2 regions of the Pandoraea sp. NPDC090278 genome follow, and region 2 is predicted to be linked to the other one. Evidence: predicted binding sites of a transcription regulator. Region 2 holds the regulator's gene; the other holds the start of a gene.
The links. The regulator NrdR, encoded in region 2, represses ribonucleotide reductase genes. The targets are predictions, from matches to a motif close to CACNANATNTNGTG.
Positions count from the first base shown of each region.

Region 1: the regulator NrdR is predicted to act here: its motif matches at 5,438-5,451, upstream of ACIQWO_RS22695 (ribonucleoside-diphosphate reductase subunit alpha).

Region 1 is NZ_JBIVYJ010000006.1:450,335-458,115, forward strand. Features, by position in the region: gene ACIQWO_RS22685 (ribonucleotide-diphosphate reductase subunit beta) at 1-570, opposite strand, end outside; gene ACIQWO_RS22690 (hypothetical protein) at 1,160-2,131, shown strand; gene ACIQWO_RS22695 (ribonucleoside-diphosphate reductase subunit alpha) at 2,247-5,198, opposite strand; gene ampD (1,6-anhydro-N-acetylmuramyl-L-alanine amidase AmpD) at 5,573-6,172, opposite strand; gene ACIQWO_RS22705 (DUF1269 domain-containing protein) at 6,674-7,186, opposite strand; gene ACIQWO_RS22710 (PP0621 family protein) at 7,408-7,704, opposite strand; gene ACIQWO_RS22715 (inner membrane protein YpjD) at 7,711-7,781, opposite strand, start outside.
Region 2 is NZ_JBIVYJ010000003.1:171,105-178,885, reverse strand. Features, by position in the region: gene ACIQWO_RS13200 (autotransporter domain-containing protein) at 1-562, opposite strand, end outside; gene ACIQWO_RS13195 (autotransporter domain-containing protein) at 983-4,510, opposite strand; gene nrdR (transcriptional regulator NrdR) at 5,021-5,503, opposite strand; gene glyA (serine hydroxymethyltransferase) at 5,521-6,768, opposite strand; ZMP/ZTP riboswitch at 6,866-6,973, opposite strand; gene ACIQWO_RS13180 (NAD(P)-dependent alcohol dehydrogenase) at 7,005-7,781, opposite strand, start outside.

The DNA.
Region 1 (7,781 bases), on a different contig from region 2:
CAGGAATTCGTCCTTGTCGCGAATCGATGCCACTTCGTGATACGCGTTGAAGATCTCGGCTTCGTCCAGACCCAGGCTTTCGACGATGTACTGATAGGCATGCGTGTGGATCGCTTCTTCAAACGCCTGACGCAGCAGGAACTGACGGCACTCCGGCGCGGTGATGTGGCGATAGGTGCCCAGCACGATGTTGTTCGCGGCAAGCGAGTCGGCCGTCACGAAGAAGCCGAGGTTGCGCTTGATGATTCGGCGCTCGTCTTCGGTCAGACCGTTCGGGTCCTTCCACAAGGCGATGTCGCGCGACATGTTGATTTCCTGCGGCATCCAGTGGTTCGCGCAACCGGCCAGGTACTTTTCCCAGGCCCACTTGTACTTGAACGGCACCAGTTGGTTCACGTCCGTCGTGCCGTTGATCACGCGCTTGTCCGAGGCGCTCACGCGGCGCGTCGACTGCGAGGCGATCGTGTGCGGCGTGTCGTCTTGCGTGCCCAGAATGTTCGATGCAGGCGCAGCCGGTGCTGCGGCAGGTGCCGGTTTGGCGGTAGAGGTCTCTTCTTCCCAGTTCAGCATAGGGTCTCGGTCCGTTCAGGTTGATGCGAAACACATTGGGTACGTGTATCGCCGAAGTGACAGATCAGCCGTTCGCTCACGAAGGCCGACGAAAAAATTGCGATATTGCTGCCGTCAATCAGAGGACGACGACGAAAAATCCGCGAGTGGCAATGCTTGGTATTGGGGGTAAAGCAGATTCGCTTTCGCGCTAATTTGAATGACCACGTCGACGATGACACCGGTCCCGAGGCTGCAATCTTTGTCTTGCAACATCATGATCTCCCGACGTCGATCGAATGACTCCAATTTAGCACAATACCGTCACGCATTCCAGTCCATCGACACCATATATTGTGTCGAGTTATGCCACCACCACAATACCTAGTGTTTGCGAGCATACCGTCGTCACGTGACGCGCGGCCTTGCGGGACCGGCATCTTGCCACGAAACGACGCTGCACGACAGCGTTTGCAGTGCATCAAAATGACGCGCGGCCGCATTGGCGTATCCTGTGCGGCAAGCGCCAAAGCGTCGCGGACCGGAACACGAGATTCCGGCGCGCGCCACTGCCTCCACCTCCCCGGCGCCAACGAAGGAGATACTGACGATGACATCCTCACGCGCCGACGGCGCACAGGCCCCGGCCACCCCGGCTGATCAACCGGGTCCGACACCGCTCACCCTCAACCCCGGCAAACCGATCCGCCTCGCCAGGGGGGCACTTATCGCCGAAGTGCAGCCGGGTTGCGGCGCGCGCCTGTCGCGTCTGGCGCGTCGCGACACCCGCGGCGACCTGTTCGACTACCTCGTACCGCTCGGCAACGAGCCATTTTCCTCCGACGAATGGCCCAAGGCCGGTGCGTTCCCAATGCTGCCGTATACCAATATGTTGCGCGACGACACGCTGCACTGGCGCGGCAACACCATCGCCGTTCACGAGACACCCGCCACGTCGAGTTCGCTGCACGGCTGGGGACTGCGACGCGCGTGGGAGGTCGTCGACGAAAGCGCGCATTGCTGCGTGCTGCAACTCGACAGTCCCGCCCAACCCGAATGGCCCTGGCACTATCAGGCCTACCTTTCGGTGACGCTCGACGATCAAGGCGTCGATATGCAGCTCTCGCTCACCAATCTCTCGGCGCAGGAGATGCCCGCAGGGCTCGGCCTGCACCCGTACTTCCGCTGGCCCGCCGGCGCGCGCGTGACGTTCGAATCCGAGGCGCTCTGGCGCTCGCCGTCTGAAGACATCCGCTGGCCGAGCGAGCAACGCGTGCACGTTGGGGCGATGGAAGTGGTGTCGGTCGGCGGCGGCCTCGATACGGGCGGACGTTCGACCTGGTTCGCCGAAGTCCCCACCGAGTCGGGACGCTTCGACGCCCGCATCGACTACGCTGGCGGGCTGCGCAGCGCCACCGTGCGCAGCGACGATGCGACCTGGCTCGTGCTGCATTCGCCCGCCGGTCGCCCCTATCTCTGCCTGGAGCCGTCGACGCATCGCGTGGGCGAGTTCGACACCGACCACGTGGTACTCGCTCACGGCCAGACGCTCGATCTGTCGATGCGCATCGATCTGGCCTGATCCGAAAACGGGCGTTAGCCGCCGCCAAAGAAAAACCCCGTCGTCCTTTCGGATCGACGGGGTTTTCCCGAAGACGCGAGCCGCATGTGACATGCGGCACCGCATCACAAACAACTTACTGGCAAGCCTCGCACTCTTCGAAGCCCGGGTCGCCCGGACGCATCGTGCAGACCGCGCCTTCGGCTTCCGGCATCGGCTGCGCCAGCGGCGAGGTCGGCTCGGCCGAGAAGCCACCCGATACACCACCCGAGCTCGGCACCGCATTCAGCGCGCCGTGGCTGACCGTCGATTTCTCGACGTGCGTTGCGGCCATCGTACGGAGGTAGTACGTGGTCTTCAGTGCACGCGTCCAGGCCAGCTTGTACGTCTCGTCGAGCTTCTTGCCCGACGCGCCAGCCATATAGATGTTGAGCGACTGCGCCTGATCGATCCACTTCTGACGACGCGACGCCGCCTCGACCAGCCACTTCGGCTCGACTTCGAACGCCGTGGCGTAGATCTCGCGCAGGTCGGCCGGCACGCGGTCGATACGGGCAAGCGAACCGTCGAAGTACTTCAGGTCGGCGACCATCACTTCGTCCCACAGACCGCGGGCCTTCAGGTCACGCACCAGGTACTCGTTGACCACCGTGAATTCGCCCGACAGGTTCGACTTCACGTACAGGTTCTGGAACGTCGGTTCGATACAAGCCGACACGCCGATGATGTTCGAGATGGTGGCCGTCGGAGCGATAGCCACGCAGTTCGAGTTGCGCATGCCGTGCGCGGCAATGTGCTTGCGCAGGCTGTCCCACTCGAGCGTGCTCGACAGATCGACGTCGACGTAACCGCCGCGCTCTTCCATCAGGAGCTTGAGCGAGTCCTGCGGCAAGATGCCGCGATCCCACAGCGAGCCCTTGTACGACGAGTACTGACCGCGTTCCTTGGCCAGCTCGGTCGACGCCCAGTAAGCGTAGTAGCAAACCGCTTCCATCGAACGGTCGGCGAACTCGACGGCGGCGTTCGACGCATACGGCGTACGCAGCAGGTGCAGGCAGTCCTGGAAGCCCATGATGCCCATGCCCACCGGACGGTGATGCAGGTTCGAGTTGCGCGCCTTCGCCACCGCGTAGTAGTTGATGTCGATGACGTTGTCGAGCATGCGCATCGCCACACGAATGGTGCGTTGCAGCTTCTCGTGATCCAGCTCGTAACCGTTGGCCGTCTGCTTCAGGTGAGCCACGAGGTTCACCGAGCCGAGGTTACACACGGCGATTTCCGTCTCGCTCGTGTTGAGCGTGATTTCCGTGCACAGGTTCGACGAGTGCACCACGCCCACGTGTTGCTGCGGCGAGCGGATGTTGCACGGATCCTTGAACGTGATCCACGGATGGCCGGTTTCGAACAGCATGCCCAGCATCTTGCGCCACAGCGCTTGTGCCGGCACCTTCTTGAACAGCTTGATCTCGCCGCGTGCGGCCTTCTCTTCGTATGCCGTGTAAGCCTGTTCGAATGCCTTGCCGTACTTGTCGTGCAGATCCGGGCAGGTCGACGGCGAGAACAGCGTCCACTCAGCACCTTCCATCACGCGCTTCATGAACAGATCGGGAATCCAGTTCGCCGTGTTCATGTCGTGCGTACGGCGACGATCGTCACCCGTGTTCTTGCGCAGCTCCAGGAATTCTTCGATGTCCAGGTGCCACGTTTCCAGGTAGGCGCAGACCGCGCCCTTGCGCTTGCCGCCCTGGTTCACGGCCACGGCCGTGTCGTTGACCACCTTGAGGAACGGCACCACGCCCTGGCTCTTGCCGTTCGTGCCCTTGATGTGCGAGCCGAGTGCGCGAACCTGCGTCCAGTCGTTGCCCAGACCACCGGCGAACTTCGACAGCAGTGCGTTTTCCTTGAGCGCTTCGTAAATGCCTTCCAGATCGTCCGAGACGGTCGTCAGGTAGCACGACGAGAGCTGCGAGCGACGCGTGCCCGAGTTGAACAGCGTCGGCGTGGAGCTCATGAAGTCGAAGCTCGACAGGATCTGATAGAACTCGATCGCACGTGCTTCGCGCTCGACTTCGTTCAGCGCCAGACCCATGGCCACGCGCATGTAGAACGCCTGCGGCATTTCGATGCGATGGCTATCGATATGCAGGAAGTAGCGGTCGTACAGCGTTTGCAGGCCGAGGTAGTTGAATTGCAGGTCGCGGTTGGCGTCGAGCGCGGCGGCCAGCTTGACCAGATCGAACGAGAGCAGTTGCTCGTCGAGCAGTTCAGCGTCAACGCCTTGCTTGATGAAACGCGGGAAGTATTCGATGTAACGCGCGGCCATCTCGCCCTGCGGCACTTCTTCGCCAAGGATTTCGCGGCGGATCGTGTGCATCAGGATACGTGCGGTGACCTGGCTGTACGCCGGTTCCTTCTCGATCAGGGTACGCGAGGCGAGGATCGCCGAATCGTAGACCTGCGACAGCGGCACGCCGTCGTACAGGTTCTTGATGGTCTCGGCCAGAATCGGCTCGGCGGTGACTTCACTGCCGAGATTGTCGCAGGCTGCGTTCACCACGCCGCGCAGCGCCGCCATGTCGAGCGGACGCGACACACCGTTGTCGGTGACATTGAGCCCCGGGGTGTCGGGCGTTGCCGCCTCTTGCGTGGCCTCACCGGCGTGAGCGCGCTCTTGCGAACGCTTCTCGCGGTACAGCACATAGGCGCGGGCGACGTTGTGCTCGCCTTCACGCATCAGCGCGAGTTCGACTTGATCCTGAATGTCTTCGATGTGGAACGTACCGCCGTTCGGGCGGCTGCGCACCAATGCGCGCACGACGTTTTCCGTCAACTGTTCCACGAGCTCGCGTACGCGCGCCGAAGCCGCACCCTGACCGCCGTTCACTGCCAGGAACGCCTTGGTCACGGCGATTGCGATCTTCGACGGCTCGAAACCCACCACCGTGCCGTTGCGTCGGATCACTTTGAAGTCGGCGTTGGTCGCCGGCTCGAATGCGCCCGTCGTCTGGGGCGCCGACGCACCCGTGCCACTGCCAGCGTTCGCGGCGGGCGTCGGGTTCGGGCGGGTGAGGTTTTCGTTAGTCTGCATGTAAAAACTCCCGTTCCAATGAGATGGTGCTGTTAGCGCACTTCCACCAGCAATACTGAGTACTGAAGTCGGCAAAAATGCGCCCTGGGGGCGCCGATGGAGCGAAGTGCTGAACACCGCACGACCGACGGACGGCCAAGGGTTCGAGGTGTCCGCTGCACGGCTTTGCTGCTGTGCCGCCCCACAAAACGCCGCAGGACAAGCACGGTATTGATGGATCTTGCTTCCCGGTCACTGACCACTATATGTAGTGGTTGGGGGCCGGATTGGCACTAAGTATAGTGGAGATGACGCACTCCGCAAAATCAAAAATTTCATTCCCGGGAAGGCCCGTCGGGTCTTCGTGTCAAGCAAAACCTGCCCCCCGGTGAGGGTTAATCTGCCTTCTGAAACGGCAGCGCCTCCGGTTCCAGCGCGGCCATCCGACGCAGCCGTTGCCACTCGAAGTGTGGCCCCGGGTCCGTCTTCCGACCAGGTGCTATATCGGCATGTCCGGCCACGGCTTGAATCGGATAATGCTCACGCAAAACGCGCGTGAGCGCCGCCAATGTCGCGTACTGCGCCGCCGTGAAAGGTACGTCGTCCGTCCCTTCCAGTTCGACGCCGATCGAGAAATCGTTGCAGCGTGTGCGTCCCTCGAACGACGACGCCCCCGCATGCCACGCCCGTGCGTCGCACGAGACGTACTGTTGCAACGCACCATCGCGACGCACCAGAAAATGCGACGACACGTGCACGCCGCGAATCTCGTCGAAGAACGGATGCGCGTCGTGATCGAGCCGATTCTGGAAGAACGCCGGAATCTCGTCGCCACCGAATTGCCCCGGCGGCAGCGAGATGTTGTGGACCACGAGCAAGCCGATGGGCATTTGCGGCGGACGCACGTCGAAGTTCGGCGACGGCAGACGCTCCGCCTCTCGCACCCATCCTTCGGCGTCGAGTGTGAGCGTCGGCAGTTTGTCCGGTGCGTTCATGCATCACCTCGCAAACGCGTGGCGGCGTCGACACCGTTGCACCGTCCGAATCGACGCATCGATGGAGACGGGCTAGATAGAAGCGGGGCAAACGGCCGGAGCGAAACGTTAGGGGACGCAGATGACTGGAGCATGACGGGCACAACGAACTCCCGTAGAGCGAGGGGTGGCATTGTAGCCCACTTGGCGTGACGTCGCCGGTGACCGGCCCGATCGGGAAGTCCGCCGCGAGGCAGGCGAAGTCCCAGTGTCATGTGGGACTTCGCCTGAAACAAGTCGAAAAATAAAAAGGAAATTCCCAAAGAAGAAGCCCCTCGCCTGACTTGGCCGAGAGGCTTCCGTGGGCGTGTCCACGCCCGGGGATGGCACCGCTCTCGTGTCATACAACACGGACACCATCCCGCGCCGCTCACAGGTGCGACGCTAATGGCCGTTGCCGGCCGGTGAAACGCGTTTGCACTCTCAATAACGTCACTGTCCTTGCTCTCCCTCCGTTCGATTTCAGGGGAACGCCGGAATCGCGGCCTCGATGCCCTCCATATGGGCTTCGGGGTGATGCTCCTTGAGCATCTCGCGAATCTCCTCGACGCGGCTCTCGCGCACATCCACCATCAGCAGGATCATGCCGCGCTCCAGCGGTTCACGAAACGCTTTGAGTCGCGAGTTAGGCACCGAGACACCGATCATGCTCGACACCCATGCGCCGAACAGCGCGCCGAGCGGTGCCGTCACGATCATCAACTCCCATTGGGGACGTGTGCCCACGATGGGGAAAAACGCCGCGACTGCACCGACTGCCAGACCACAGAAGCCGCCGATCACGAGCCCGGCTTCGGCGCCGTGCACGATATCGGAAGTCTGTAGCAGGTTAGCCTCGTGCAGTCCCTCCAGGTCCATTTCGTCACGTGCCATAAAGTGGATGTGACGCTCCTCGATCCGGGCGAGCAACAGATCGCTCATCGTGCGCTGGGCACTGGCCAGATCGGGAAGAAGGAAATACATCCGTCTGCGCATTAGCATGTTGCGCCCTCCTGTCGTCGCCCCTTCCGCCTGCAAGACCGTTTCGACACGGCTCAACGAATGGGGTCGGTTACTGTGTTTTAGTGCATGCGACAGGCATGCGCAAGCCGGTGCAAGCCGTGAGCGGCGATGCACAGCGTTCGCAGGAAAACAGGGGGACGGGCGAGATGTGCAGGGATGCGCGATCGCTGCGCGGACGGGCCGCGCAGCGGGACTCAGACGCGGTGTTCGCGCGCGAGGTAGGCGTCGCGATGCGCCGTGCTGCAAAAATGTTTACCACCGGCACCCGACAGCGATTCGCTTTCGGGAAGATAGGTATCGCACTCGCTGCAACGCACCATGCGCTCGGCGGGCGGCAGCGATTGCTGAGCCGTGGTCTGGCCGCCATTGCCCTGCGGCGTGCGCATGCGCTCATTACGCTGAGGGCCGTCGGAATTGCGCTTACGCTCGTTGTGGCGCATCCACCACGTCCCGGCAATAAGGAGCAACAGTAACAACAGGATATTGCGCATCGCGCTTCAAGTCTCCGTCATGCGATGCAGCACCACCTCAAGCACGAAGCGAGAACCGACATACGCCAGCAACAGCG
Region 2 (7,781 bases):
CGAGCTCGGCATCCTTCTTTGCCTGAACCAATGCCGCGAGCGACTCATTGAATTTGTTCGCATCACCCGACAAGAGATTATCCAAGGCAGTGCGCTCCGGCCCTGCCAATGGATTTTGGCTATTCGCCAGCGCATCGACCGTCCCTTTCAGGTCACTCAACTCCTGAATAAGAACTCTATCCTTCGGCAGTTCCTTCCCCTCATCTATTCGCTTTTGAACAACATCGATGGCGCCTTGAATATCCGCCACATGATTTCCCAGGGCCTTCTTCAACTCGTCGGCATCGGAAATGTTTGCCAGCGAATTATGAATAGGAATCTCCGATCCTAGCAGAGACATATTCTTTTCATGTTCATCCGTTTTCTCCTTTTCGACGGTTTTTTTTTGCTCATCGAGGGGAACAAGCTCCTGCAACCTTTGCTCTCTGTTTTCCATCCCGCTGGACCGAAGACTTCCTGCCGATGCATTCGGAGCCCCTCCTATTACTGCAACCACCATGATGATCGCCGCATAAATCTCTGTCTGACACAGCGCATACGACTTCGGACGATTTCCTCGCATTAGATAACTCCTATTCAATTCGCCTCAAATGATGATTTCCCTCATCACGCTTCAGACAGTGGCTTGTCGGCCGCCATCATTCCGGCAAATTCTGGAGTCGATTTATCCGAACACTCTCGATATCAATACGCTTTGGTACTTAGCCCAACCATCACCAGTTAATCGAATAAACGTAAAATCCCAATGCGATTAATTTTAAATTTCAATCAATCGCTCATACAGGGATGCGTTTTATCCGCCTCTCTCCTAAACGGACGTCGGCCTGACGCTGTGACACCACATATCGCCCGAGCAATTGCGACATTTCCTCTGACTTCTTTTGGGATTTCGGAACGAAAAAACCCGCCGCGTCCTCGTGGACACGACGGGTTTCGTCGCTGCATTTAGCCGAGCCTCAACACACGCGGCCCGACGCATCGCTTAGAAGCGATACTTCGCCGAGATGCCGCCGCCCACTGCGTTCTCGCCCTGGCGCACACTAACGTTGCCGCCGACGTGCACGCTGACTCGCTTTTTGAGCTGGAGGTCGACGCCGAGGTCGGCCGTGAAGACGTCTCGACCCAGCTTCGCGCCCTTCACGTTGAACGCGTGAGGTGCGCCGTACAGCGAATTCGTCAGGCTCGCCTGCGTATTGCCGAACTCATGCTCGTACGCCAGTCGCAGCATCGGCGTCACCTTGCCGCCGTCGAAGCTGATCACGTCACGCGAGAGGCGCACGCCCAACACGCTGCGAACCGACGTCTGCGACTGCGCGCCGACCTTCAGCCCGTCATTACCTGCGCCGTCACGATTCGTCTCGTCAAACGCATTCAGACGCGTCGACGCAAGACGCACACCCACTGACGGATCGACGTTAAAGCCCACCACATCGAAGCGCTTGCCGATCTCGCCGAACGCGCCAAACGTGTTGCCGCTCGTCTTGCCGGACAGACGCGCCGATGCGTTGCGTGCCGCCACCGCGCGGTCCGTCGTCACGCTGTGATTCGTGTACGACACGCCACCGCCGACGAATATGTTGGCGTCGTTCAGATGAGAACCGTAGAGACCGACGCTCACGCTGTTGATCTTCGACTCGCCCGGCATACCCTTCGCCTTCGAGTTCTGGTTGCCCATACCGACCGACGCACCGACCACCGTGTTGCTGCCGATTTGCTTGTCGACACCGATCGCGCCATCGATACCGCGCACGTCGAACGACAGGGCATCACCACGTTGCGCCGTGTTGCCCCCCGAGAACGACGCCCAGCCAGCGATGCCATGGCTATCGGCATTCGCACCGTTAGCGGTCCTGTCGTCGAACATTGCGCCGCCCGCCAGCATGCGCGACTGCATACCGCGCTGGAATGCCGTTGTCGCGCCTTGCGCGGCGAGGGCATTGTTCACCAGCGATTCGCCCGAGAGCAGGCTCGCCGAGCGGCGCTGCTCGTCCGAACCCGCTGTTTGCAATGCCATCTCCGAGAGGACTTTGCCGCCGACCTTGCCCGAGGTCAGATCGCCCACGGTGATGCCGTTGACCGACGCCAGCACCGCCCGCTCGTTCGCGCTGTAGTTGCCGTCAGTCGCCAGGTACTGCACGACGTTCTGGCTGGTGATGATGCCCGACGGATCGGTCGGGTCGGTGGGTTTGGTCGGATCGGTGGGTTTGGTCGGATCGGTGGGTTTGGTCGGATCGGTGGGATCGGTAGGGTCCGTCGGATCCACCGTCTTCCCGCCAACGATGCTGCCGATCGTGACTTTGCCGAGCTTGGCCGTTTTCCCTTCGGCTACGCTCACCACGCCGAGCTTGTCCTGAATGTCAGCCAGCGCGATGTCGTTGGCCACGGTGACGTCGATGGCCGTGTTCGTGAAGTCGCTGTCTTCCGACACCTGAATCGCCCCACTGGCGACGCTATCCCCCACGCGGGACACATGCGAACTGATTTTCGCGCCCGCCTTCGACGTGTACTTCTGCACAGCCAGCTTGTTCGTGCCGAGGTCAATCCGACCGGCGTTGTCAACGTGGCTCACGCCGTCGACATCGGACGCCAGCTTGACTGCGCCCTTATCCGTCACTGTCACAGTGCCCGAGCCAAGAGCATTCGCGTGCGCGGCCGTCACGCTGCCGCTTTCGATACGCAGACTGGCAACGCCGCTCTGATCGCCACCCAGTGTCAGATTGCCGGTCCCCGTCTTGACGACATCCGAGCCGGTTGCCGCCGCAACTTGCGTGTGCGACTTGGTAGCGCGGCGCGGTGTGTTGGCGTCTGCGCCGGAAGACGCCTCCTCGCGCACGATCTCGCCGTCGAAATAGTCGTCTTCGTTGCGCTCGCCCAGCACCAGCTTCGTGTCTCCCGTGACAACTTGCCCGATGCCGCTCAGAGAACCGATGGACAACGTCTTCTCGGCCTTGCGTCCCGGCGCCTGCGCCTCGATATCCGCGATGTTCAGCTTGCCGCCCAGCATTTCGATTCGGGCACCGTCTGCTTGTGTATTGCCTCGCAGTTTGACGACGCCGACGTTGGCCAATCCGAGTTGTTGCAGATCTGAATCGAGCACATCCACATGTCCATCGATGCCATTGATCAACGTTGCCGATCCGCCCCTGGTCTTTTCCAACTGAATCCGGCCCAGGTTGACGAGTTCGACGCGCTGAAGATCGGTGTCCTGGAACGTCGTCAGCCCACCCGCCGTATTCACGATATCGGCGCGACCCGCCTGTGCCCCCGCCTCGAACGTCAGCGTCCCGCTGTTCTGGATCTTCGCGGCGGCGGCATTCGCCGTGTGGAACGTGGCATTTGCCCCCGTTGCAATGTCGATGTCGCTGATGCCTGCGTCGGCGCCCTCGGCGAAATGCAGGCTTCCGCCCTGTTTCAGGATGATCTCGGCCGTCCCCGAGCTCGTACGCTTGCCAAACTCGATCGCGCCGCCATCGGGGGATCCCTTCTCGCTGCGGACGGCCCACAGTGTCACGTCGCCTGCATCCGATGACACGCCGACACCGTCGTCGGCAAAATGAAGCTTGCCGCCCTTACCGACCGTGATATCGAGTCGGCCGTCCCCGCCAATCTCCTGATGAACGTTCAGCGTGCCGCCGTCGACGCGCACATCATGGTCCGCAGACCTGCGCGCGTGGAGCGTGCCCACGTCACGCACGCCGCCGGTTCCTGCAATCGCGTCCGATTCCTCTCCCGAGCGACGCGTGAACTCAAGGATGCTGTCCTTGCCGATGACGTCATGGGTAGCGGTCACCACATCGTCCGCCATGAAGTTGGTCAGGTTCCTGTCGCTCCACGTGAGCACGTCCTGATGTGTCGCAGCGCCGGGCGTCGTCGCATCCAGTTGGCGCGTGTTCTTGAGTGCGTTCAGTCCGGCCTCGGAATCGACCTCTCTAACACGGGTCTCTTTCAGGGCGAGCAGATCGCTTTTGCGCTCGACCGGCTCGCGGGCCTTCACGGTGTCGTCGAGGAAGCCGGTGTGCTTCTTCATTTCATCTTCCAGAGCAGTAAGCGCGGTCGCCATCGCGTTACGGTCCGATCCTGCCGCTGCCTGCATCGCAGCTTCGATGCGCGCTTTAAACGCCGAAAGCTCGCCCTTCTTCTTTAACCCATCGGCCGTCAGATATTTATCATCTGTTTTTAACGTCTCATCGACGGACGTCACCAACAATTCAAGCAAATCTTTTATATCAGATCTCTTTGCACCTTCAACAAGTGCAGCCGATGCGGCATCCATTTGCTCATGAATCTTCTGGGCAAATGCCTCCGTCGCCCTCGCCGCACCAAGCTCCGGATCCAACGCGCCGATTGCGCTGGACAGTACGGTCATACGTGCATCACGTTCACGCTCCCACTGCGGTTCCGTCTGCGATACCGCATGCCCCGGCAGCGCAGCAGCCGTCACCACCGCCGCAGCTGCCACACAAATCTTCGTCTGACGCAGGACATTCGACTTCGGATGATTCTTTTGCATTCGATAAATCTCTTATTTTCAATTCACATCAAATAGCGAATTAACTCGCTATCGCCAAAACAGCGACACACCTGCCACCATCAAGGTTGTGAATTCTAGAGACGAGCTATCGAAATTCTGTCAGTTCTGATGATTTTTTAGTACTTACCCCATAATTCAATCAGAATTTTCATTTGGGACCATTCTTATAAAATCTATTTAAAGGTTTTCCGAATCATCCCAAAACAGTGTTTATTACGTTTCTTATTTCCCCAAAAACGTCGACACGTGCGGCGCGCGCGCAACGGCGTGACAGCGCCTTTCAGCCGCGTCCCACGCTTGAATTTCGGGTTGTTCCGCACGGGGAGTGCCCGTCATCAACGTATGAGGATGCCCTGCGGATGGCCATAAAAAAACCCGTCGCGCCCTTTCAGGCACGACGGGTTTTTCGACATTCATTCGACCGGCGGGGCATTACCCACCTAAGTCTGCCCGGCAGTCTTCAACGCAGGCAGCGTACGCCGCCCGCGTTCAGGCCACGGGCTTGCGCTTGGGCTTGACGTCCGGGCTGTCGATCTCCTCAAGGACATCGCGGAATTCTGCGATGTCTTCGAAGCTTCGATAGACCGACGCGAAGCGGATGTACGCAATCTTGTCCAACCGCTTCAACTCGCGCATCACCAGTTCGCCGATGCGCTGGCTGATGACTTCACGCTCCGCACCGGCCAGCAGCTTGTACTCGATGCGCGCAATCGCGGCATCCATCGCTTCGGCACTGACAGGGCGCTTGCGAATCGCCAACTGCATACTGGCGCGCACTTTCGCGCGGTCGTACTCGGCGCGGCTACCGTCTTTCTTGACGACAACCGGCATCGCGAGTTCGACACGCTCGTAAGTCGTGAAGCGCTTGTCGCACGACGGGCATTTCCGACGCCGCCGGATAGCGGCGCCGTCTTCCGCTTCACGCGAGTCGATGACCTGCGTGTCGTCGTGTCGGCAGAATGGGCAGCGCATGCGTGCGACGCCGTGGCTTAGCCGTAGACCGGGAAACGCTTGGTCAACTCAGCCACTTGTGCGCGCACGCGGGCCAGGTTTTCTTCGTTTTCCGGGTTGTCCAGCACGTCGGCGATCAGGTTGCCGACCAGTTCGGCTTCGGCTTCCTTGAATCCACGCGTGGTCATGGCGGGCGAGCCCAGACGGACACCGCTCGTCACGAACGGCTTTTCCGGATCGTTCGGAATCGCATTCTTGTTGACGGTGATGTGCGCAGCACCCAGCGCGGCTTCGGCAGCCTTACCGGTGATGTTCTTGGCGCGCAGGTCGACCAGCATCACGTGCGATTCGGTACGGCCCGACACGATACGCAGACCACGCTTGACCAGCGTCTCGGCCATCACGCGTGCGTTCTTCGCGACTTGCTGTTGGTATTCCTTGAATTCCGGCGATGCAGCTTCCTTGAACGCGACGGCCTTACCGGCGATCACGTGCATGAGCGGGCCACCTTGAATGCCCGGGAAGATGGCCGAGTTGATCGGCTTCTCGAACTCGGCCTTCATCAGGATCACGCCACCGCGCGGGCCGCGCAGGCTCTTGTGCGTGGTCGTGGTGACGAAGTCGGCGTGCGGCACCGGGTTCGGGTACACACCTGCGGCGATCAGACCGGCGTAGTGCGCCATGTCGACCATGAAATAAGCGCCGACCGACTTGGCGATCTTGGCCATGCGCTCGAAATCGATCTTCAGCGCGAAGGCCGAGGCACCTGCCACGATCATCTTCGGCTTGTGTTGTTGCGCCAGCTTCTCTGCAGCGTCGTAATCGATGTCTTCGGCTTCGTTCAGGCCGTAGCTCACGACGTTGAACCACTTGCCCGACATGTTGACCGGCGAACCATGCGTAAGGTGACCGCCGTGCGCGAGGCTCATGCCCATGATCGTGTCGCCCGGCTTGAGCATGGCGAAGTACACGCCCTGGTTAGCCTGCGAGCCCGAGTTCGGCTGCACGTTGGCGGCTTCTGCGCCGAACAGCGCCTTCACGCGGTCGATCGCCAGTTGTTCGACGACGTCGACATACTCGCAACCGCCGTAATAGCGCTTGCCCGGATAACCTTCCGCATACTTGTTGGTCAGCTGCGAACCCTGCGCTTCCATCACGGCCGGGCTGGTGTAGTTTTCCGACGCGATCAGTTCGATGTGATCTTCCTGACGCTGGTTTTCTTTCTGAATCGCTGCCCAGACGTCGGGATCGACGGAGGCAACGGTAGATTTCGATTTGTCGAACATGGCGGTTCCGTTGAGTTGAACAGATTTTCCGGGAGGGGATGCTGCGGCGCGTCTTCCTTTGTGCTTCGGAAGACGATGACAGGGCAGCACCAACCATCACGGCTGCCCAGGCGAACGGCAAATAAGACCCCGGCGCTTCCCGGTGGGTTGCTCCACCTCGGGCACACAAGGGTGTGGGCCCTAATCGCCAGTCACGCGGGGTTTGTGGCGTCGATAGTTTATGCGAGCTTGGGACGTTAGGCAACTGACCCGGAGACGCGCACCACCACCTTGCCGAACGCCCCGCGACGCAAGTGCGACAGCGCCTCGGCGGCATCCGCAAAGTCGTAGACGGCGTCCACCACCGGCGTAATACCGTGGCGGTCGATCATCGCACCGAGCGCCTCCAACCCCTGCCGGTGCCCCACCCCGATGCCCTGCACATGCGCCCGCTTGAGCAGCACCGGATAGACCGGAATTTGCAGGGAATCCCCGCCCAGCGTGCCGATCACGGAGATTTTGCCGTTGGGCGCGAGCGCCGCCATCGTCTCGCGCATGTCGCCACCGGCCAGTTCCAGCACCTGTTCGACGCCCCGGCCTTCGGTGAGTCGACGGACCTCGTCCGCCCAACCTTCCCGGCGTTGGACACCGTGCGTCACCCCCAGCGCCGCCGCGCGGGCCAGCTTTTCCTCGCTGCCGCTCACGACGATGGCCTTTGCTCCGTGAGCAAGCGCCAGTTGCGCACCGAACAACGCCACACCGCCGGTGCCGATGGACAGCACCGTCTCGCCGGGCACGAGCTTGCGGCCGGTCCCGAACAGCGCAAACCAGGCGGTGAGCCCGGCACACGTCAGCGTCGAAGCAGCCACGTCGTCAAGCGTGGACGGCGCGCGCACCAGCGCCGCCTCGTCGAACACCGCGTACTCCCGAAGTACACCCTGCAAGGTGCCGCCGAAGATCTGCAAACCGGCCGGGGCTAGTTCCCCCTCGCTCCAGCGATCCCAGAACGTGTTGACGACGCGCTCGCCCACACT